Regions from separate parts of the Streptomyces sp. CRN 30 genome, predicted to be linked through region 1. Evidence: riboswitches for the same ligand, from Rfam matches in the RefSeq annotation. Region 1 holds a riboswitch; each other region holds the start of a gene.

Region 1 (7,407 bases):
GGGACATCATGCACTTGAAGCCGTTGCGCTGGGCCAGCTCGACGGCGTCCAGGGTCTCGGTCAGCGAGCCGATCTGGTTGACCTTGACCAGCAGGGCGTTGGCGGTGCCCTCCTCGATGCCGCGGGCCAGGCGCTCGGGGTTGGTGACGAACAGGTCGTCGCCGACGAGCTGGACTTTGTCACCGAGCTGGTCGGTGATGGTCTTCCAGCCCTCCCAGTCGTCCTCGAACAGCGGGTCCTCGATGGAGACGAGCGGGTACGCCTCGACGAGCTCGGCGTAGTACTCGGTCATCTCGGCGGCCGTGCGCTCCTTGCCCTCGAAGGAGTAGACGCCGTCCTTGTAGAACTCGGAGGCGGCGACGTCGAGCGCCAGGGCGATCTGCTCACCGGGGGTGTAGCCGGCCTCGTTGATCGCCTCGAGGATGAGGTCGAGGGCCTCGCGGTTGGAGCCGAGGTTCGGGGCGAAGCCGCCCTCGTCGCCGAGGCCGGTGGCCAGGCCCTTGTTCTTCAGGACCTTCTTCAGCGTGTGGTAGACCTCGGTGCCCCAGCGCAGGGCCTCGGAGAAGGTCTCCGCGCCGATCGGGGCGATCATGAACTCCTGGATGTCCACGTTGGAGTCGGCGTGCGAGCCGCCGTTCAGGATGTTCATCATCGGCACCGGCAGCAGGTGCGCGTTGGGGCCGCCCAGGTAGCGGAAGAGCGGCAGGTCGGACGCCTCGGAGGCGGCGTGCGCGACGGCGAGGGAGACGCCGAGGATGGCGTTGGCGCCGAGGGAGCCCTTGTTGTCGGTGGCGTCCAGGTCGAACATCGCCTGGTCGATCAGGCGCTGCTCGGTGGCGTCGTAGCCGACCAGCTCCGGGCCGATCTGCTCGATGACGGCGAGGACGGCCTTCTCCACGCCCTTGCCGAGGTAACGGCTGGTGTCGCCGTCACGGAGCTCGATGGCCTCGAAGGCACCCGTGGAGGCACCGGACGGAACGGCGGCACGGCCGGTGCTGCCGTCGTCGAGGCCGACCTCGACCTCGACCGTGGGGTTGCCTCGGGAGTCCAGGATTTCCCGGGCTACGACGACGTCGATGGACGGCACGAGCATCTCCTTCTGGGATGTGACGCGGGTACGAGGGCAGTGGCCCTGCGGGATGAGCCTAACCGGCTCCGGGGGATCGGCCAGCCTGCCGGTCACCCTGGGGACATAACCGAGAGTAAATTGTTTCTGAACGGAACAAACGCGGACCAGTGCGACCGGCCGCCGCCGCGCGCCCGGGAAGCCCCCGCGGCGCGCGCGGACGGCTCGCGGAAAAGCCCCGCCCCGGTGCGCATGGGGGGAACACGCACCGGGGCGGGGCGCCCGTGGGGACGGGGGTGGCCGGCCGGGCCGGCCGTCACCGGTTCGGCCGTCGTCAGCTCAGGTGCAGCTGCTGGCCCGGGTAGATGACGTCGGCGTCGTCGACGACGTCCTTGTTCAGCTCGTAGAGCTTCTCCCAGCCGCCCGCGACGTTCTTCTCGCCGGCGATGCCGCTCAAGGTGTCGCCCTTGACGACCTTGTACTCGCCGTCACCCTTCTTGACCTTCTTGCCGGTCGGGGTCTCGACGGTGGCCCGCTCGGAGGAACGCGAGGCGCGCTGCTCCTGGGTGCTCCCGCTCGGCGCGCTCTGGCTCGGCGCGCTCTGCTCGGGGGCGCTCTGCCCGGCGGACCCGGAGCCCGAGCCCGAGCCCGAACCGGAGCCGGAGCCCGAACCGGAGGTCGACGGGGCGGCCGCGGCACCGTTGTACGCGGCACCGGACAGGCCCGTACCGCAGTTCGGCCAGGCACCCTTGCCCTGGCCCGCGAGGACCTTCTCGGCTATCTCGATCTGCTGGGCCTTGGAGGCCTTGTCCGCGGTGGCGGCGTACTGGGTGCCGCCGTAACCGGCCCAGGTGGAGGCGGAGAACTGCAGACCGCCGTAGTAGCCGTTGCCGGTGTTGATCGACCAGTTGCCGCCGGACTCGCACTGGGCCACGGTGTCCCACTCGGAGGCGGACGCGGCGGAGGCGGAGCCCGCCGTCAGCAGCGGGGCGGCGATCGCGGCGCCGGTGACGCCGGCGAACGCGACGACCTGACTGGCCTTGGACGGACGGCGGTGCTTGGTCTTGTTGCCCTTGTTGCAGGAACGCAGCATGAAGTTGATCCCCTCACCGACGCCTGCGAGGTGAGCTGTCGGGTTCGGGCCGGTCAGATTGCCCGGCCGCGCACGGCGTACTGCCCTGCGCGGCTTCACCCCAAGCCGTTTCCGGGTGTCTCTCGACTCCCGGGCCCGGCACCTACCTTGGGTCCCCCGCTCCTGCCCACGGCGCTTGCGCGACGACTGTTCCCGTACGGCCGTTGGCAGGATTCGGCGTGACGACCGCGGGGCCCGCTGTGGCGAGCGATCACGACGGTAGGCACGTGTGACGCCGGAACACAAAGACGATCAGGGCCTTTGTGACTCATCTCCCACCGAGATCAAATGGTGCATACGGCGCGAATGCGCTCGCGAACTGCCGCGCGTTCCGGCGTCCTTCAGCTGCCCGCCGGACACCCGGAACGCAGCGGTCGGGCGCTGGTCCCCAGCGCCCGACCGGGAACGATGCGATCCGCCTAGAGGGAGCTGCCGCCGGCCCAGAGGCCGTCACCGGAGCGGAGGGTGTACGCGCCACCCGTCAGCTCGCTGACCACGTCGACGGGCTGGGCGGCGTGGCGTCCGGTGGAGGCGGTTGACCCGCCCGTGACGCCGGCGGCCGGCTGCTCGGCGGCACTGTCGCCGCGGTGCCGGCCGGTGCCCTCGGCCGCGTCCGTGGAGGCGTCGGCGGAGGGGGCGGCGGACTCGGAGGGGGAGGCCGACGCGGCGTCGGTCGCCAGGCCCTCCTCCGTCTCGCCGGCGGCGTCCTCGTCACCGCCCGGCTCGCCGGACTCGTCGCCCGACGCGGAGGCCTTCGGGTCGTCCTCCTCCGACGTACTCGCGCCGGAGGCGCCGGACTTGTCGCCGGACGCCGTCTCGTCGGCGGTGCCGGCACTCGGGGAGGCGCTCCCGGTGGAGCCGCTGCCGGGCGTGGTCGTACCGGCCGCCGGCGTGGCGGACTCCGACGAGCCGGACGCGCCGGAGGAAGCGGAAGACCCGGAGGAACCGGAGGACTTGGTGGAGCCGCCCTTCGCGCTGGTGTCGGTGTCCGCCGCGTCGTCGTCGCCGGCGAGCCCGGCGAGCACGCCGCAGGTGGCCCAGGCGATGGCACCCCGGTCGGCGAGCATGCTCTCGGCGACGGCTATCTGCTGGGAGCGGCTCGCCTGGTCGGCCCTGGGGGCGTAGTCCAGACCGCCGTACTTCTCCCAGTCGCTCTGGGACATCTGGAGTCCGCCGTAGTGGCCGTTGCCCGTGTTGGCGCTCCAGGACCCGCCGCTCTCGCAGTCGGCGACCTGGTCCCAGACCGTTCCGTCGGCCGCGCTCGCCCCGCTCGCGCCGAGCAGCGGGATCGCGATGGCGGATCCGGTGACTCCCGCCGCGACGAGGAGGGCCGGAGCCTGACGGGGGCGCCGGTGACGACCGTTCCCGGAGAGCATGCGGTTGCCTTTCACACGACAGCAAGGAGCGGCCCGGCCGGCCCCGGTGTGAGGCGCGCCGGTCGCGTTGATGCGTGAACGTAGCCGCAGTCGATCACTTGTCACAAGTCAATGCAGCGCAGATCACGCGCAGATCACGAACTTGATCAAGCGTCACATTCGTCCGGCTGTGCGAGGTCGCGCGATCACCTCCGACGTGCACTTCCGGCGTCATGACCGAACCGGTGCGAACTCCACGGGAAGCGTGCGCAACCCCCGCATAATGAGCCCGCCACGCCACCGCAAATCGGCTGGATCCATCGCAAGTCCGAGGTCCGGAAGGCGGGTGAGGAGCGTCGCGAGCGCGGTCTGCCCCTCCAGCCGGGCCAGGGGTGCGCCCAGGCAGTAATGGATGCCGTGCCCGTACCCGAGGTGTTGGTTGTCACGGCGCGAGAGGTCGAGGACGTCCGGGTCGGCGAACCGCTCCGGATCGCGGTCGGCCGCCGCGAGCACCACGAGCACGGGGTCGCCGGACGCGATGTCCTGCCCGCCGATCGTGAGAGGGCGGGTGGCGAAGCGCCAGGTGGCGAGCTCTACGGGGCCGTCGTAGCGCAGCAGTTCCTCCACGCCGGTCGCGAGCAGGTCGCGCTCGCCCGCGGCCAGCGAGCGCTGGAGGCGTTCGCGCTGGCCGGGGTGGGTGAGGAGGGCGTACGTGCCGTTGCCGATCAGGTTGACGGTCGTCTCGAAGCCGGCGAAGAGCAGGATGAAGGCCATCGCCGCCGCCTCGTTCTCGGTGAGGTGCTCGCCCTCGTCGGAGGCGCGGATGAGACCGGAGATGAGGTCCTCGCCGGGGGCGGGGACGTCGGGGAGTGCCTCGCGCTTGCGGTGGATGAGGTCGGCGAGGTAGCCGCGCATCTTCTTCACGGACCGGGCGACACCGCCCCGCGGCCCCCCGCCGTGCCGGATCATCATGCCCGCCCAGTCCCGGAAGTCGTCCTGGTCCTCGCGGGGGACGCCGAGCAGGTCGCAGATCGCGTAGATGGGGAGCGGGAAGGCGAACTCGTGGATGAGGTCGGCGCTGCCGCGTTCGGCGAACCCGTCGATGAGCTGGTCGGTGAGCTCCTGCACCCGGGGGGCGAACTCGGCCACGCGGCGCGGGGTGAACGCCTTGGAGACCAGCCGACGCAGCCGGGTGTGGTCCGGCGGGTCGATGTTGAGCAGGTGCGTCATCAGGTCGGCCTTGCGCTCGCCCGGGATGCCGGTCTTCCCCTTGGCGTGGGCGGGTTCGTCGTGGTGCGCCGGGTTCTTGGACAGCCGCGGGTCGGCGAGCGCCTGCCGGGCATCGGCGTAACGGGTGACCAGCCAGGCCTCCACCCCGCTGGGCAGCCGGGTCCGGTGCACGGGCGCGTGCTCGCGCAGCCAGGCGTACGCGGGATAGGGGTCGGTGGCGAACTCCCAGGTGAAGAGCGTGGGCGCGGCGTCGGCGGGCCGGGGTTGCTGGGTCACCTCCCGACCGTATCCGGCGGGCTGCGGGGCTCGCCGGTGGGTGCGGTCCGCGCTCGCGCCCGACCGGCGCCGTACCCGGTACCGGCGGCCCGCCGTGCACGGATCCACAGGCTCTCAGGCCCCGCCCAGGCCCTCCGCGCCCCGTATGGCGTCACGGTACGCGCGGGCCGCTGCTCGCAGGGCCGCCTCGGGGTCGACGCCCGTGGCCTCGGCGCGGGCCGCCAGGGCGAGCAGTTCGTAACCGACGCCCTCGCCCTGGGGCAGCGGTACGTCGAGGCCGGCCGTGCGGGCGCGGGAGGAGAGCTTGGCGGCGAGGGCCAGGCCGGGCTGGCCGAGGGGGACGCCCTCGGTGACCGACGAGCGCCGCTTCTCGACCGCCTTGGTGCGCAGCCAGTGCTCCTTGACCTCCTCGGGCGTCGTGGCCCTCGCGTCGCCGAAGACGTGCGGGTGGCGGTGGATCAGCTTGGCGACGATGCCGCCCGCCACGTCGTCGACGGAGAACGGCGCGTCCGGGTCCTCCTCGGCGATGCGGGCGTGGAAGACCACCTGGAGCAGGACGTCGCCCAGCTCCTCGCGGAGCTCGTCACGGTCGCCGTCCTCGATCGCCTCGACGAGTTCGTACGCCTCCTCGATGCCGTACTTCGCCAGCCCCTCGTGGGTCTGCCGGGAGGACCAGGGGCACTCGCGGCGGATCCGGTCCATGACCTGGACCAGGTCGAGGAGGCGGGCTCCCGGCAGGTCGTACGAGGCGGGGAGCAGCTCCAGCTCCGGCATCCGGACGCGGCCGGAGCCCGCCAGGCGCGCCAGGCCGTCGGTGAGCAGCGGCTCGCCCTCGCCCGACGCGACGACCACGACCGTGCGGCCGCCCGCGCAGGCGTCGACCAGGTCGGGGGCGGTGGGGGCCGTCTCGGCCACGGCCACGCCGGCGTCCCGGAGGTACGGCAGCTGCGGGTGCGCGCCGTCCGCGCACAGGACGCGGTCGGCGGTGCGCAGTGCCTGCCAGGCGGGCCAGGAGAGCAGTCCGGGCGCGACGCGGTGGCTGGTGGTCAGCAGGACGATACGGCCGGGTGCGCCGTCGGGGCTCATTGCGTTCACGCCTCGAACGTAACCCACGGCACCGACGGCACCGGACGTTGTCCACAGGCTGTGGACAGTGGCTCTACGCCGGCTGCTCCGCCGCCGCCGTGACCTCCCGGACCCAGGGTGTCGTGGCGTCCGCCCGGCTGCTCCGCTCGACGTCCCAGGTGCCGTAGCGGGGGTTGAGGTCCACGTCGAGCTCGCCGGAGGCCTTCGACAGGGCCTGCCAGAACACGGCCTGGCCCTGCTCGTCGCTCATGTCGGCGCCGAGCGCGGCGGCCAGCTTCTGGGCCTGGAGCTCGGTGCGGAGGTTGTCCTCCAGGCGCTGGGGCGGGACTCCGTACTGCTGCAGCCAGGCCGCACGCAGGGCCTCGGCGCCGCCCGCCTGCTGTTCCAGGGAGGCGCGGAAGCCCTGGATCTCCTTGCGGGTGACGCGCACACCGGCGTCGGCCGAGGCGTGGTCCAGGACCCGGTCGAGGACCATGCCGTGCAGGGTGTCGCGGGTGAGCCTGCCGGTGCCGGCGACGGCCTGCTCGTACTGGGCGTCGTCGACGGTGGCGGCCCGCTGGGCCGCGCGCACTTCGCCGACCCGGCTCTCCAGCTGCGCGACCGTGATCCGCTGGTCCCCGACGACGGCCGCCGCACCGGGATGCGCCTCGTCGCCGCAGGCGGTGAGGGCGGGGCCCGCGGCGGCGATCGCGGCGGCGAGGAGGAGCGCGGTGCGACGGCGACTGCTGCGGCGGTGCAAGGTGGCCTCCCTTGGGAAGCTCTCTCTCGGAGAGCTTGTGCGACGGTGCACAAAGTCCTGCGGTGATCGATGGTAGGCAGTGGCCCTGCTCTCGGCCAGCCATTCGACCAACGATTCACCGGCACTTCGGGCACCCCCGCACCGCCGTGGCCCGCGCGCGTGCCGTCAGCGCACCCGTCCCAGCCACTGCAGCGTCCGCCGCACGTCCGCCGCCAGCGGGTGTCCGGGCCCGCGCAGCCGCTCCACGTCGTGCAGGAGGCGGGCCAGGGTGTCGTGGGCGGCGGGGCGGTCGCCGAGCGCCAGCAGGAGGTGGCCGATGCGGCGGCGCACGTCCAGGGAGAGTTCGGGGTCGCCCGACACGTACTGGTTCTCGTAGTACGGCAGCAGGGCGCGGTACTCGGCGAGTGCGGCGGCCGGCTCGCCGAGCTGTTCGAGGCAGTGGGCGGCGTCGTAGCGGTAGCGCAGGGCTTGCGGGTCGGCCTGGCCCGCCTCGGCGGCCCGGGCGTCGGCGAGGCGGCGCAGC
Region 2 (7,407 bases), on a different contig from region 1:
ACTACGCGCCGAACAACGCGGTGCTGTCGGTGGTCGGCGACATCGACCCGGAGCAGACGCTGGCCTGGGTCGAGAAGTACTTCGGCTCGATCGCCTCGCACGACGGCAAGCCCGCCCCCCGGGACGGCTCGCTGCTCGAGGTGATGGGCTCCCAGCTGCGCGAGGTCATCGAGGAAGAGGTCCCCGCGCGGGCGCTGATGGCCGCCTACCGCCTGCCGCACGACGGCACGCGCGAGGCCGACGCGGCCGACCTGGCCCTCACCGTCCTCGGCGGCGGCGAGTCCTCCCGCCTCTACAACCGGCTGGTGCGGCGCGACCGTACGGCCGTCGCGGCCGGGTTCGGTCTGCTGCGGCTCGCCGGCGCCCCGTCGCTGGGCTGGCTGGACGTGAAGACCTCCGGTGACGTCGAGGTGCCGGTCATCGAGGCCGCCATCGACGAGGAGCTGGCCCGGTTCGCCGAGGAGGGCCCCACCGCCGAGGAGATGGAGCGCGCCCAGGCCCAGCTGGAGCGCGAGTGGCTGGACCGGCTCGGCACGGTCGCCGGCCGCGCCGACGAACTCTGCCGGTACGCCGTCCTGTTCGGTGACCCGCAGCTGGCCCTGACGGCGGTCGGCCGCGTGCTGGAGGTGACCGCCGAGGAGGTCCAGGAGGTCGCCAAGGCCCGCCTGCGCCCCGACAACCGCGCGGTGCTCGTCTACGAGCCCACCGCCCCCGGAGCCGTCGAAGCCACCGAAGCCACCGAAGACAGCGAAGCCACCGAAGCCAGTGAGGAGGCGGCCCAGTGACCGAGCTCGCCACCATGGAGTTCCACCCCCGGCCGCAGGCGGGCGACGCCAAGCCCTGGGCCTTCCCCGCCCCCGAGCGCGGCACGCTCGGCAACGGCCTGACGGTGCTGCGCTGCGACCGCCCCGGCCAGCAGGTCGTCGCCGTGGAGGTCTTCCTCCAGGCCCCCCTGGAGGCCGAACCGGCCGGCCTCGACGGCGTCGCCACCATCATGGCGCGGGCCTTCTCCGAGGGCACCGACAAGCACTCCGCGGAGGAGTTCGCCGCCGAACTGGAGCGCTGCGGCGCCACCCTGGACGCCCACGCCGACCACCCCGGCGTACGGGTCAGTCTCGAAGTGCCCGTCTCCCGCCTGGCCAAGGCGCTCGGCCTGGTCGCCGACGCGCTGCGGGCCCCCGCCTTCGCGGACAGCGAGATCGAGCGCCTGGTACGCAACCGCCTCGACGAGATCCCGCACGAGATGGCCAACCCCTCGCGCCGGGCCGCCAAGGAACTCTCCAAGGAGCTGTTCCCGGCGGACTCCCGCATGTCGCGCCCGCGCCAGGGCAGCGAGGAGACCGTCTCCGGCATCGACTCCGCGGCCGTGCGCGCCTTCTACGAGAAGCACGTACGGCCCGCCACGGCCACCGCCGTGGTCGTCGGCGACCTCACCGGCACGGACCTCGACGCGCTCCTCGACGACACGCTCGGCTCCTGGACGGGGTCGGCCGCCGAGCCGCGCCCCGTGCCCCCGGTGACCTCCGACGACACCGGCCGCGTCGTCATCGTGGACCGCCCCGGCTCCGTGCAGACGCAGCTGCTGATCGGCCGCACCGGACCCGACCGGCACGACAGCGCGTGGCCCGCTCAGGTGCTCGGCACGTACTGCCTCGGCGGCACCCTGACCTCCCGTCTGGACCGCGTCCTGCGCGAGGAGAAGGGCTACACCTACGGCGTCCGGGCCTTCGGCCAGGTGCTGCGCTCCGCGCCCGACGGCACCGGTGCCGCGATGCTCGCCATCAGCGGCTCGGTGGACACCCCGAACACCGGTCCCGCCCTGGACGACCTGTGGAAGGTGCTGCGCACGCTCGCCGAGGGCGGTCTCACCGACGCCGAGCGCGACGTCGCCGTGCAGAACCTGGTGGGCGTGGCGCCGCTGAAGTACGAGACCGCGGCGGCCGTCGCGGGCACGCTGGCCGACCAGGTCGAGCAGCACCTGCCCGACGACTACCAGGCGACGCTGTACCGGCGGCTCGCCGACACCGGCACGGTGGAGGCCACCGCCGCGGTCGTCAACGCCTTCCCGGTGGACCGCCTGGTGACCGTGCTCGTCGGTGACGCGGCGCAGATCAAGGAGCCCGTGGAGGCACTCGGCATCGGTGAAGTCACCGTCGTCGCCGCCGAGTAGCGCCACGCGCGCGTGACGGCCCCGGTGACCGATGTGTCACCGGGGCCGCCTTATGCCCGGATTGGGGGAGAGGTTGCCTGTTCGCCCTGTGGGATACGCCTCAAAAACGATGATCCGTTTGGGAACGGGGAGCGCTCCCGCTTAGCTTCGTCCGGGCTGTCCGTCAGGCAGTGCGCCGCACCCGCGGCACCGGACAGTCATCGCCGAGTCCCCGTACGGCGCGAGCCAGGGGAGCCGGGGACCCATCCAAGTCCCTGGGGTGAATCGGACGCCCGCGCGTGAGCGAGGGGGTCCGTAGGAGACCTTCCTGCTCCGAACCCGTCAGCTAACCCGGTAGGCGAGAGGGAAGGAAAGGACCAGCCACTACATGGCGTTCACGCGCGCCACCGGGAAGCACCGTCGTCCCGGCCGGGTTCACCGCACCACCGTCCGCGCGGCGGGTGTCGCGACCCTCACCACCACCGGCGTCATCGGCACCCTCGCCGCTCCGGCGCTGGCCGCCACCCCGTCGCCCGAGGACACCGGCCTCACCCCGGTCGTCACCCTCGGCGACTCCGTGGCCGAGCAGATCGACGCGCAGGCCACCGCCCAGCGGCTGGCCGCCGAGGAGGCCGCCGCCGAGCGCAAGGCCGAGGAAGCCGCCCGCGAGCGGGCCGCCGAGGCCGCCGAGCAGGCCCGCGAGGACAAGGAGCGCGCCGCCCGCGCTGCCGAGCGCAAGCGCCTCAACACGTTCGTGGCGCCCAGCAGCGGCTCCTACGTCTCCACCTCGTACCGGGCCAGCAGCGGCCTGTGGTCCTCCGGCTCGCACACCGGCATCGACTTCCACGCCGCCTCCGGCACCACCGTGCACGCGGTCGGCGCCGGCACCGTCGTCGAGGCCGGCTGGGGTGGCGCGTACGGCAACCAGGTCGTGATCAAGATGCACGACGGTACGTACACGCAGTACGGCCACCTGTCGTCCATCGGCGTCTCCGTGGGCCAGACGGTCACCCCCGGCCAGCGGATCGCCCTCTCCGGCGCGACCGGCAACGTCACCGGGGCGCACCTGCACTTCGAGGCGCGCACCACCGCGGAGTACGGCTCGGACATCGACCCCGTGGCCTACCTCCGCTCCCACGGCGTCTCCGTCTGACGGCGCACGACCTCCCGAAAGCCCCGGCTCGCGAGCCGGGGCTTTCCGCATGTGACCCGCTTGTGGCCCGTAGGTGACCAAAAACAGCCAAGCAATCCGACCCGCCATCGGAAAGTGCGGCACATTGGAATAGCATCACTGAACACGCGTCAATCGTCGACGTTTCACGGGGATTAACAGCGGCTAAGGCGGAGGTCGGTCATGCGTATTCCGGCGCACTCGGTGTGCACGGCGATCCGGGACGACATCGTCGCCGGTGTCTACGAGCGCGGCAGCCGGCTCACCGAGGAACTGCTCGCGCGCCGCTACGGCGTCTCCCGCGTCCCCGTGCGCGAGGCCCTGCGGACCCTGGAGGCCGAGGGCTTCGTGGTGACCCGGCGGCACGCCGGCGCGTGCGTCGCGGAACCGACGGAGCAGGAGGCCGCCGATCTGCTGGAGATGCGGCTGCTGCTGGAGCCCCTCGGCGCCGCCCGCGCCGCGCAGCGCCGCACCGAGGCCCATCTGAAGGTGCTGCGGGGCCTGGTGCGCCTGGGGCAGGAGCGGGCCAGGCGGGGCAACAGCGACGACCTGCGCTCGCTGGGCGGCTGGTTCCACGAGACGCTCGCGCAGGCCGCGGGGAGCCCCGCGCTGACCTCGGCCCTGACCCAGCTGCGGCACCGCATCGCCTGGATGTACACGGTGGAGGCGCCGCCGGCCGGCCCGGTGGAGTCCTGGGCGGAGCACGGCGCGATCGTGGACGCGGTGGCCCGCGGCGACAGCGAGCGCGCCCGGTCGCTCACCGCGCTGCACACCGAGCGGTCGACGGCCTCGCACCGCCTGCGGCTGGCCCCGGGGGCGGAACGCGCGGAGCGTGTGAGGAACTCGCAACGTCCCGTAAACATGCCGAGCCTCCGGCATTAACACGGCCGCCGTATACAAAGAGAAGCAATTCGACGGGGTCATTTTCTGCTGCCCTTTTATTGTTCTCGCGGGCGCCGGAACAATTCCCGCGCACGGTGCGGTGCGGGGAAAAGAAGAAGCCGTACCGCCCCCGGAAAGGGACCGGCACGGCTCCGCCGTCGTACGCCCGTGGCTCAGACGGTCTCCGGAAGCTCCCCCAGCCCCTCGGCGACCAGCTTCGCCAGCCGGTCCAGGGCCGCGTCCGCGCCCTCGGCCTCCGAGGCGAGGATGATCTCCTCGCCGCCCTGGGCGCCCAGGCCCAGCACGGCCAGCATGGAGGCCGCGTTGACGGGAGTGACAGGGTCGCCGCCGGCCTTTGCGATCGTCACCGGGACGCCGGTGGCCGTGGCGGCCCGGACGAAGATGGAGGCGGGGCGGGCGTGGAGGCCCTCGGCCCAGCCGACGTTGACGCGGCGCTCAGCCATGTGTTGCTGCCCTTCAGCTGTTCAGGTTGTCTAGACCAGTTTTCCATACCGTACGGTGTGCCCCCGGGCACCCCGGCGACCCGGTCGCTCGCCGGGCGGCGGCCCGACGGTCCCCGGGGACTGCCCCAGACTGCCCCGCGCCGCACGCGGACGCGAGCCGTACGCTGGGCCCCATGGAGACCGCGTCGGACCGGCACGAGTACCCCGCCCACTGGGAGGCCGACGTGGTGCTGCGCGACGGCGGCACCGCGCGCGTGCGTCCCATCACCGCCGACGACGCCGAGCGCCTGGTCAGCTTCTACGAGCAGGTCTCGGACGAGTCCAAGTACTACCGCTTCTTCGCGCCCTACCCCCGGCTGTCCGCCAAGGACGTCCACCGCTTCACCCACCACGACTTCGTGGACCGGGTCGGCCTCGCGGCCACGGTGGGCGGCGAGTTCATCGCCACCGTGCGCTACGACCGGATCGGCGCCGACGGCACCCCCGCGCACGCCCCGGCCGACGAGGCCGAGGTCGCCTTCCTCGTCCAGGACGCCCACCAGGGCCGCGGCGTCGCCTCCGCGCTCCTCGAACACATCGCCGCGGTCGCCCGGGAGCGCGGCATCCGCCGCTTCGCCGCCGAGGTGCTCCCCGCCAACACCAAGATGATCAAGGTGTTCACGGACGCCGGGTACACCCAGAAGCGCAGCTTCGAGGACGGCGTCGTCCGCCTGGAGTTCGGCCTCGCGCCCACCGGCCGCTCGCTCGCCGTGCAGTACGCGCGCGAACAGCGCGCCGAGGGCCGCTCCGTGCAGCGGCTGCTCACCCCCGGCTCGGTCGCCGTCATCGGCGTCGGCCGCACCCCCGGCGGCGTCGGCCGGGCTGTCCTCGGCAACATCCGGGACGCCGGCTTCACCGGCCGGCTGTACGCCGTGAACCGGGCCTTCGACAAGGAGCGCGAGGAAGTGGACGGCGTACCCGCCCACCGCTCCGTCCAGGAGATCGACGGCCCCGTGGACCTCGCGGTCGTCGCCGTCCCCGCCGGGCAGGTCGACGAGGTCGTCACCGAGTGCGGCCGGCACGGGGTGCGGGGCCTGGTCGTGATCTCCGCCGGGTACGCCGAGAGCGGTCCCGAGGGACGCGAACGCCAGCGCGCCCTCGTGCGGCATGCGCGCGCGTACGGCATGCGGATCATCGGGCCCAACGCCTTCGGGGTCGTCAACACCTCGCCCGCCGTGCGGCTCAACGCCTCCCTCGCCCCCGAGATGCCGCGCCCCGGCCGGATCGGTCTGTTCGCCCAGTCCGGCGCGATCGGCATCGCCCTGCTCTCCCGGCTGCACCGGCGCGGCGGCGGCGTCACCGGCGTGACCGGCGTCTCGACGTTCGTCTCCTCCGGCAACCGGGCCGACGTCTCCGGCAACGACGTCATGCAGTACTGGTACGACGACCCCGGCACCGACGTCGTGCTCATGTACCTGGAGTCCATCGGCAACCCCCGCAAGTTCACCCGCCTCGCGCGCCGTACGGCGGCCGTCAAACCGCTGGTCGTCGTCCAGGGCGCCCGGCACGGCGGCACGGCACCGCAGGGCCACCCCGTACGCGCCACCCGGCTGCCGCACGCCACGGTCTCCGCCCTGCTGCGGCAGGCCGGGGTGATCCGCGTCGACACGATCACCGAACTGGTCGACGCGGGCCTGCTGCTCGCCCGGCAGCCGCTGCCCGCCGGGGGACGCGTGGCGATCCTCGGCAACTCCGAGTCGCTCGGCCTGCTGACCCACGACGCGTGTCTCTCCGAGGGCCTGCGCCCGCTGCCGCCGCGGGACCTGACCACGGCGGCCTCCCCGGCGGACTTCCGCGCGGCGCTCGCCCGCGCCCTGGCCGACGACGACTGCGACGCCGTGGTGGTGACGGCGATACCGGCCGTCGGCGAGGGGGCGGCGGGAGACGCCGCACTCGCCGAGGCCCTCCGGTCGGCCGCCGCGGCGGCTCCCGCCAAGCCCGTCCTCGTCGTTCACGTCGAACTGGGCGGCCTCGCGGAAGCCCTCTCGGCGGCGACCAGCACGGCACCGCCGACCGCCCTCGCCGACGCCCTGCCCGCTCCGGCCGACGCCCCGGCCCCCGTCGGCACCCCGCCCGACGGCACCCACCTCATCCCCGCCTACCCCGCCGCCGAACGCGCCGTCCGCGCGCTCGCGCACGCCGTCGCCTACGCCCGGTGGCGGCACGACACCGCCGAACCGGGCAAGGTGCCGGAGTACGACGACGTCGACGAGAAGGGCGCCGCCGACCTCATCGGCGGCCTCCTCGCGCGCGGGGAGAGCCTCACCCTCGGCCCCCGGGACACCTGCGAGCTGCTCGGCCACTACGGCGTCCGCGTCCACCGCGCGCTGCCCGCCCCCACCCCCGACGAGGCCGTCGCCGCCGCCCGTACCCTCGGCTGGCCCGTCGCCCTGAAGGCCACCGCCCCCCACCTGCGCCACCGCGCGGACCTCGGCGGCGTACGCCTCGACCTGGCGGACGAGGAACAACTGCGCCGGGCGTACGAGGAGTTGACCGAGTTGTTCGGGTCGCCCGTCGAGCTGCGGCCGGTCGTGCAGGCCATGGCACCGCGCGGGGTCGACACGGTCGTCCGCGCCGTCATCGACCCGGCGGCCGGGGCCGTGCTCTCCTTCGGGCTCGCCGGAGCCGCCACCCAGCTGCTCGGCGACACGGCGCACCGACTGGTCCCGGTCACCGACCGGGACGCGGCTTCGCTCATCCGT
Region 3 (7,407 bases), on a different contig from region 1:
ACACTCTGTGGAACGCCGGGGTGCCGGAAGCGCACCGCTCCGTCCTGCCATGGCGGGCGCGGCAATGACACCGACCGCCCCTCTCCTTTCCCACCGCACACCTGGAGCCGCCGCATGCCCGAAACCGCCCCCTGGGAGTACACCCTGTACATCCCGAACGACCTTCGCGCCGTCACCGTCAGCCGCCGCACGCTCCGCCTGATCCTCACCGTCCACGGTCTGATCCGCCTCGTCGACACCGCCGAACTGCTCGCGGCGGAGCTGATCTGCAACGCCGTACGGCACACCAAGGGCCCCGCGGCCCTCCGCCTGCGCTGGGCCGGCGGAGTGCTGCGGATCGGCGCATGGGACGCCGACCCCGAGCCGCCCGTACCGCCCCCAGGAGGCGAGGGCGACACCGGTGACTCGGAGGACGGCCGGGGTCTGATCCTCGTACGGGCCTGCGCCGACCTGTGGGGCTGGCAGCCGCTGGCCGAAGGAGGCAACCGGGGCAAACTCGTCTGGTGTGAGCTGGCGGCGGTCTGACGCAGTCTCCGGCCGGACAGCCGGGGCCGAACGTTCCCAGCCTCGCGCCGCCCACGCGTCGGCTTCATGAGCCGCGACGCGCGCGGCGGTGCCCGAAGTCCCGGTGAATCGTTGGTCGAATGGGTTGGCCCCAGCCGGTCCACTGCCTACCATCGATCACCGCAAGACTTTGTGCACCGTCGCACAAGCTCTCCAACGGGAGGTCTCCTTGCACCGCCGCCGTCGCACCGCGCTCCTCCTCACCGCCGCGATCGCCGCGGCGGCCCCCCTCCTCACCGCCTGCGGGAACGACGCCCACCCCGGCGCGGCAGCCGTCGTCGACGGCGAGCGGATCACCGTGGCGCAGCTGGAGGAGCGGGTCGGTGAGGTACGCGCGGCCCAGCGCGCGGCCGTCCCCGACGAGACGCAGTACGCGCAGGCCATCGCCAGGACCGGCGGTCTCACCCGCGACACCCTGCAGAGCATGGTTCTCGACCGCGTGCTGCACCGCGCCGCCGCCGACGCCGGGGTCGGCGTCACGCGCAAGGAGATCCAGGGCATGCGCAGCGGCCTGGAGCAGCAGGCCGGCGGCGCGAAGGAGCTGGAGACGGTCTGGCTCCAGCAGTACGGCATCGCCCCCGAGCGCCTCGACGACAACCTCCGCCTCCAGATCGAGGCCCAGAAGCTCGCCGAGCACCTCGGCACGGACACCGGGCAGCCCGCCTTCTGGAAGAACCTGTCGGAGACCTCCAAGAGGATGGGCGTCGACCTCAACCCGCGCTACGGCACCTGGGACGTGGAGAAGAGCATCCGCACCGACGCGAAGACCCCCTGGGTGCGCGAGGTCACGACCGAGAACGGCGAGGACGCCGCGGCATAGCGGTCGCGAACCCCTGCCGGACGCCGTGCGTTACGTTCGAACGGTGAACGCAACCAGCCCCGAAGCCCCCACCGGGACCGGCGGCCCCGCCGGTCAGGGCCGTCTCGTCCTGCTCACCACCAGCCACCGGGTCGCACCGGGCCTGCTGTCCTGGCCGGCCTGGCAGGCCCTGCGCACCGCCGACCGGGTGCTCTGCGCGGACGGCGCCCACCCCCAGCTGCCCTACCTCAGGGACGCGGGGATCGGCGTGGAGGAGACCGTCCCGGCCGCCGCCGACCTGGTCGACGCCTGCGCGGGCGGGCACACGGTCGTCGTCGTGGCGACCGGCGAGGGCGAACCGGCCCTCACCGACGGGCTGGCCCGCCTCGCCGGCTCCGGCCGCGTCGACATGCCGGAGCTGGAACTGCTGCCCGCCTCCTACGACCTGCCGGGCGCCCGCCTCCTCGACCTCGTGCAGGTCATGGACCGCATCCGCGCCGAGTGCCCGTGGTCCTCGCAGCGGACCCACAAGGGCCTGGCGAAGTACGCGATCGAAGAGGCGTACGAGCTGGTCGAGGCCATCGAGGACGGCGACCGCGACGACCTCCGCGAGGAACTGGGCGACGTCCTGCTCCAGGTCGTCTTCCACTCGCGGATCGCGGAGGACGACCCAGACGCGCCCTTCTCCGTCGACGACGTCGCCGGGACCATCGTCGACAAGCTGGTCCACCGCCACCCGCACGTCTTCGGGGACGCCGTCGTCACCACCCCGGAGGAGGTCCGTGAGCAGTGGCTGCGCACGAAGCAGGTCGAGAAGCGGCGTACCTCCGTCACGGAGGGCGTCCCGCTCGGCCAGCCCGGACTCGCGCTCGCCGCGAAGCTCGCCTCCCGGGTGCGCTCAGCCGGACTCGACACCCCGCTGCCCCGGGGCGAGGGCCTCGGCTACGAGCTGCTGGCCCTGGCCGTCCGCGCGGAGGCCGAGGGCGTCGACCCGGAGACCGCCCTGCACGCCGCCGCCCGCACCTACCGCGACGCCATCCGTGAGACGGAGCGGAAGAAGGAAAACGGGGCGGCGGCTGCGGCCGACGCCGGCTGACGCGCCCCGGTTACGGTCGTGAGGTGAACGACCACACCACGCACCTCAGCACCACCATCCCCAGCACCCCCGCTCCGGAACTGTTCACCTGGGAGTTCGCGAGCGACCCCTACCCCGCCTACGCCTGGCTGCGGGAGCACGCCCCCGTGCACCGCACCCGGCTGCCCAGCGGGGTTCAGGCGTGGCTGGTCACCCGGTACGCCGACGCGCGGCAGGCCCTCGCCGACCCCAGGCTGTCCAAGAACCCCGCCCACCACGCCGGGGACGCGCACGCCAAGGGCCGGACCGGTATCCCGGGCGAGCGCAAGGCCGAGCTGATGACGCACCTGCTCAACATCGACCCGCCGGACCACACCCGGCTGCGGCGGCTGGTCAGCAAGGCGTTCACCCCGGGCCGTGTCGCCGAGTTCGCGCCCCGCGTGCAGGAACTGGCCGACGGCCTCATCGACTCCTTCGCCGGGCGCGGCGAGGCCGACCTCATCCACGAGTTCGCCTTCCCCCTCCCCATCTACGCCATCTGCGACCTGCTCGGCGTCCCGCGCGAGGACCAGGACGACTTCCGGGACTGGGCGGGGATGATGATCCGGCACGGCGGGGGGCCGCGCGGCGGGGTCGCGCGGTCGGTGAAGAAGATGCGCGGCTACCTCGCCGACCTCATCCACCGCAAGCGCTCCGACCCCGGCGACGACCTGATCTCGGGTCTGATCCGCGCCTCCGACCACGGCGAGCACCTCACCGAGAACGAGGCCGCCGCGATGGCCTTCATCCTTCTCTTCGCCGGGTTCGAGACCACCGTCAACCTCATCGGGAACGGGATGTACGCCCTGCTCACCCACCCCGGGCAGCGGACCCGCCTCCAGGAGTCCCTGGCCGCCGGCGAGGACGGCCTGCTGGCGACCGGCGTCGAGGAACTCCTCCGCTTCGACGGCCCCGTGGAGCTGGCCACCTGGCGGTTCGCGACCCGGCCGCTCACCCTCGGCGGCGAGGACATCGCCCCCGGCGACCCGGTCCTCGTCGTCCTCGCCGCCGCCGACCGCGACCCGGAGCGGTTCACGGAGCCGGACACGCTGGACCTGAGCCGCCGGGACAACCAGCACCTCGGCTACGGCCACGGCATCCACTACTGCCTGGGCGCCCCGCTCGCCCGCCTGGAGGGCCGGACCGCGCTCGCCACGCTCCTGACCCGGCTGCCGGACCTGAGCCTCGCCGCCGACCCGGCGGAACTCCGCTGGCGCGGCGGCCTCATCATGCGCGGACTGCGCACGCTGCCGGTCTCCTTCACCCCGGTCTCGTGACGCCGGCCCGAAGGGGCCGTCGCAGCCGCAAAGGTGACACGCGCTCAGCTCCGTGATCTCCATGTGATCTGCACGGCATGAACTTGTGATGAGTGATCGTATGCCTATACGTTCACGGATCAGCGCGGCGCTGATCACCAACCGCCGTGCGGGCCCTGCTGTCTCGCGAAAGGTCTCCGCATGCTCTCCGGGAACGGTCGTCACCGCCGCCCCCGCCAGGCCCCTGCCCTGGTCGTCGCCGCCGGAGTCACCGGCTCCGCCATCGCGATCCCGCTCCTCGGGGCCACCGGCGCCAACGCGGCCGACGGTACGACCTGGGACCGTGTCGCCGAGTGCGAGACCGGCGGCGCCTGGAGCCAGAACGACGGCAACGGCTACTACGGCGGTTTGCAGTTGTCGCAGAAACAGTGGGAGCAGTACGGCGGTCTCGCCTACGCCTCCAGCGCCGACCAGGCGAGCCGCGCCCAGCAGATCCGCGTCGCCGAGAAGGTGCTGGCGGCCGAGGGCGTCGCCACCTGGCCGACCTGCGGCCTGCTCAGCGGCCTGAACACCGGTTCGTCCGGCTCGACGGCATCGGACACCGAATCGGACAGTTCGTCTTCTTCGTCCGATGGGTCCGCTTCTTCGGACGGCACGGACAGCGAGGGCGACGCGAAGGCGACGGAGTCCGACGATGCCGCGACCGACTCCGACGAGGACGCCGGCGCCTCGGCGTCGCCGTCCGCCTCGGCCTCGTCCGACGCGTCGGACGAGAGTGACGAATCGTCCAAGTCCGGCAAGTCGTCCGATTCCGACGAGCCGACCGACGCCGCGACCGGCTCGGCCACCACCAAGCGCGACGACGCCGACAGCCTCGAAGAGGCCGGCGGCATCTCGAACCTGACCGAGACGCCCGCCCCCGGCTCCGGCCGGCACCGCGGCGGCAGCGCCGACGGCGAGGCGGCGGACGGCCGTTCGGGCTCCTCCTCGGGCCGGCACGCCTCGCGCGGCGACGACGAGGCGCGCGTCGCGGCCGACGGCACCTACACGGTGCGCACCGGCGACAGCCTCTGCGCCATCGCCGACTCCCTTGAGCTCGACGGGGGATGGCGCTCGCTCTACGCGGAGAACAAGGATGTCGTCGGTCTCGATCCCGACCTCATCCTTCCCGGTCAGAAGCTTGCGCTTACGGCCGAACCGGTCGAACCGGTCGAAAGTGAGCGGTAGTTCGCGTCACGGTTCGGGCTGAATGTCCGTAATAAACGCCGTGAGAGATAGGTCTCAGAAGCCCTGATCGTCTTTGTAAATCCGTGTGGCGCGTGTCTACGGTCGTCACCGCTCGCCATCGCGGGCCCCGGCCGCCGCAACGCCGAATCCTGCCAGCGGCTGCCCGGGAACAGTCGTCGCGTCAAGCGCCGCAGGCAGGAGCGGGGGACCCAAGGTAAGTGCCGCGCCGGGCAGTTGAGCCGGAGCGGCTAGGGGTGAAGCCGTGTCAGCGCGTCATACGCGGATGACACGGCCGGGCAACCGAACCGGCCCGAACCCGACAGCTCACCTCGTAGGCGTCGGTGAGGGGATCTCCATGCTGTTTTCCAGCAAGGGCAAGCACCGTCGTCCTTCCAAGGCCACCCGGGCCATCGCCGTCGCGGGAGTCGCCGGTGCCGCCGTCGCCGCCCCGCTGATGGCGGCCGGCAACGCCTCCGCCGCCACCTCCGCCGAGTGGGACACCGTCGCCCAGTGCGAGTCCGGCGGCAACTGGTCCATCAACACCGGCAACGGCTACTACGGCGGTCTGCAGTTCTCCGCCTCCACCTGGGCGGCGTACGGCGGCACGCAGTACGCCTCCACCGCCGACCAGGCCAGCAAGGACCAGCAGATACAGGTCGCCGAGAAGGTCCTCGCCGCCCAGGGCAAGGGTGCCTGGCCGAGCTGCGGAACGGGCCTGTCCAGCGCCGGCTACACCGGCGGCGGCTCCTCCGACGAGGGCCAGAGCAGCGGTTCGCAGGAGCAGAGCACGGGCTCCACCGGCTCCACCGGATCGACCGGTTCCACGGGCGCCACCGAGGACCGCTCCGCCGAGCAGCCCGCCTCCCGCTCGCAGGAGCGCCCGGCGGCCGAGCAGAAGGCCGAGAAGAAGACGGTCACCACGCCGACCGGCAAGAAGGTCGAGAAGGGCGACGGCGAGTACAAGGTGGTCAAGGGCGACACCCTCAGCTCCATCGCCGCCGAGCACGACGTCAAGGGCGGCTGGTCGAAGCTGTTCGACCTGAACGACGACATCGTCGACGAGGCCGACCTCATCTACCCGGGCCAGCAGCTCCACCTGAGCTGACGGTCCCGTCAGACCCCCCGCCCCGGCGCGTGTTCCCCCGTACGCGCCGGGGCGGGGTCATGTCCGGTTCCCGGAGCGCTTTTGTTCCGTTCGGAAACAATTTACTCTCGGTTCTGTCCAACGGGTGGGTGACCGGCTGGCCGATCGCCCGGAGCCGGTTAGGCTCGGACCCGCAGAGCCGCTGCGTGCCGCAGACCCGTGGCACACAGATGCGTCACACAGAAGCGTCACACTGAAGAAGGAGATGCTCGTGCCGTCCATCGACGTCGTCGTAGCCCGGGAAATCCTGGACTCCCGAGGCAACCCCACGGTCGAGGTCGAGGTCGGCCTCGACGACGGCAGCACGGGTCGTGCCGCCGTTCCGTCCGGTGCCTCCACCGGTGCCTTCGAGGCCATCGAGCTCCGTGACGGCGACACCAACCGCTACCTCGGCAAGGGTGTCGAGAAGGCCGTCCTCGCCGTCATCGAGCAGATCGGCCCGGAGCTGGTCGGCTACGACGCCACCGAGCAGCGTCTGATCGACCAGGCCATGTTCGACCTGGACGCCACCGACAACAAGGGCTCGCTCGGCGCCAACGCCATCCTGGGCGTCTCCCTGGCCGTCGCGCACGCCGCCTCCGAGGCGTCCGACCTGCCGCTCTTCCGCTACCTGGGCGGCCCGAACGCGCACCTGCTGCCCGTTCCGATGATGAACATCCTGAACGGCGGCTCGCACGCCGACTCCAACGTGGACATCCAGGAGTTCATGATCGCCCCGATCGGCGCGGAGTCCTTCTCCGAGGCGCTGCGCTGGGGCGCCGAGGTCTACCACACGCTGAAGAAGGTGCTGAAGACCAAGGGCCTGTCCACCGGTCTCGGCGACGAGGGCGGCTTCGCCCCGAACCTGGACTCCAACCGCGCCGCCCTCGACCTCATCCTCGAAGCGATCAAGGAAGCCGGTTACACCCCCGGCGAGCAGATCGCCCTCGCCCTGGACGTCGCCGCCTCCGAGTTCTACAAGGACGGCGTCTACTCCTTCGAGGGCAAGGACCGCACCGCCGCCGAGATGACGGACTACTACGCGGAGCTCGTCGACGCGTACCCGCTCGTCTCCATCGAGGACCCGCTGTTCGAGGACGACTGGGACGGCTGGAAGACCATCACCGAGCGCCTCGGCGACAAGGTCCAGCTCGTCGGCGACGACCTGTTCGTCACCAACCCCGAGCGCCTCGCCCGCGGCATCGAGGAGGGCGCCGCCAACGCGCTGCTCGTCAAGGTCAACCAGATCGGTTCGCTGACCGAGACCCTGGACGCCGTCGAGCTGGCCCAGCGCAACGGCTTCAAGTGCATGATGTCCCACCGC

The links. A riboswitch is a leader RNA that binds a small molecule or an ion and turns the genes downstream of it on or off. The one in region 1 is predicted to bind cyclic di-AMP.
Positions count from the first base shown of each region.
Region 2: another riboswitch for cyclic di-AMP. It lies ahead of UW392_RS43740 (M23 family metallopeptidase); the one in region 1 lies ahead of UW392_RS38290 (transglycosylase family protein).
Region 3: another riboswitch for cyclic di-AMP. It lies ahead of UW392_RS36265 (transglycosylase family protein); the one in region 1 lies ahead of UW392_RS38290 (transglycosylase family protein).

Region 1 is NZ_JAVRHI010000362.1:150-7,556, forward strand. It holds partial or broken gene eno (phosphopyruvate hydratase) at 1-1,087, opposite strand, end outside; gene UW392_RS38290 (transglycosylase family protein) at 1,401-2,159, opposite strand; cyclic di-AMP (ydaO/yuaA leader) riboswitch at 2,165-2,343, opposite strand; gene UW392_RS38295 (transglycosylase family protein) at 2,618-3,574, opposite strand; gene UW392_RS38300 (cytochrome P450) at 3,785-5,059, opposite strand; gene UW392_RS38305 (nucleoside triphosphate pyrophosphohydrolase) at 5,174-6,145, opposite strand; gene UW392_RS38310 (SurA N-terminal domain-containing protein) at 6,219-6,884, opposite strand; gene UW392_RS38315 (serine/threonine-protein kinase) at 7,050-7,407, opposite strand, start outside.
Region 2 is NZ_JAVRHI010000400.1:9,798-17,204, reverse strand. It holds gene UW392_RS43750 (pitrilysin family protein) at 1-785, shown strand, start outside; gene UW392_RS43745 (pitrilysin family protein) at 782-2,170, shown strand; cyclic di-AMP (ydaO/yuaA leader) riboswitch at 2,362-2,525, shown strand; gene UW392_RS43740 (M23 family metallopeptidase) at 2,538-3,302, shown strand; gene UW392_RS43735 (GntR family transcriptional regulator) at 3,504-4,202, shown strand; gene UW392_RS43730 (HPr family phosphocarrier protein) at 4,376-4,666, opposite strand; gene UW392_RS43725 (GNAT family N-acetyltransferase) at 4,840-7,407, shown strand, end outside.
Region 3 is NZ_JAVRHI010000338.1:145-7,551, reverse strand. It holds gene UW392_RS36290 (ATP-binding protein) at 115-525, shown strand; gene UW392_RS36285 (SurA N-terminal domain-containing protein) at 734-1,384, shown strand; gene UW392_RS36280 (nucleoside triphosphate pyrophosphohydrolase) at 1,428-2,459, shown strand; gene UW392_RS36275 (cytochrome P450) at 2,483-3,754, shown strand; gene UW392_RS36270 (transglycosylase family protein) at 3,935-4,960, shown strand; cyclic di-AMP (ydaO/yuaA leader) riboswitch at 5,137-5,313, shown strand; gene UW392_RS36265 (transglycosylase family protein) at 5,316-6,065, shown strand; partial or broken gene eno (phosphopyruvate hydratase) at 6,316-7,407, shown strand, end outside.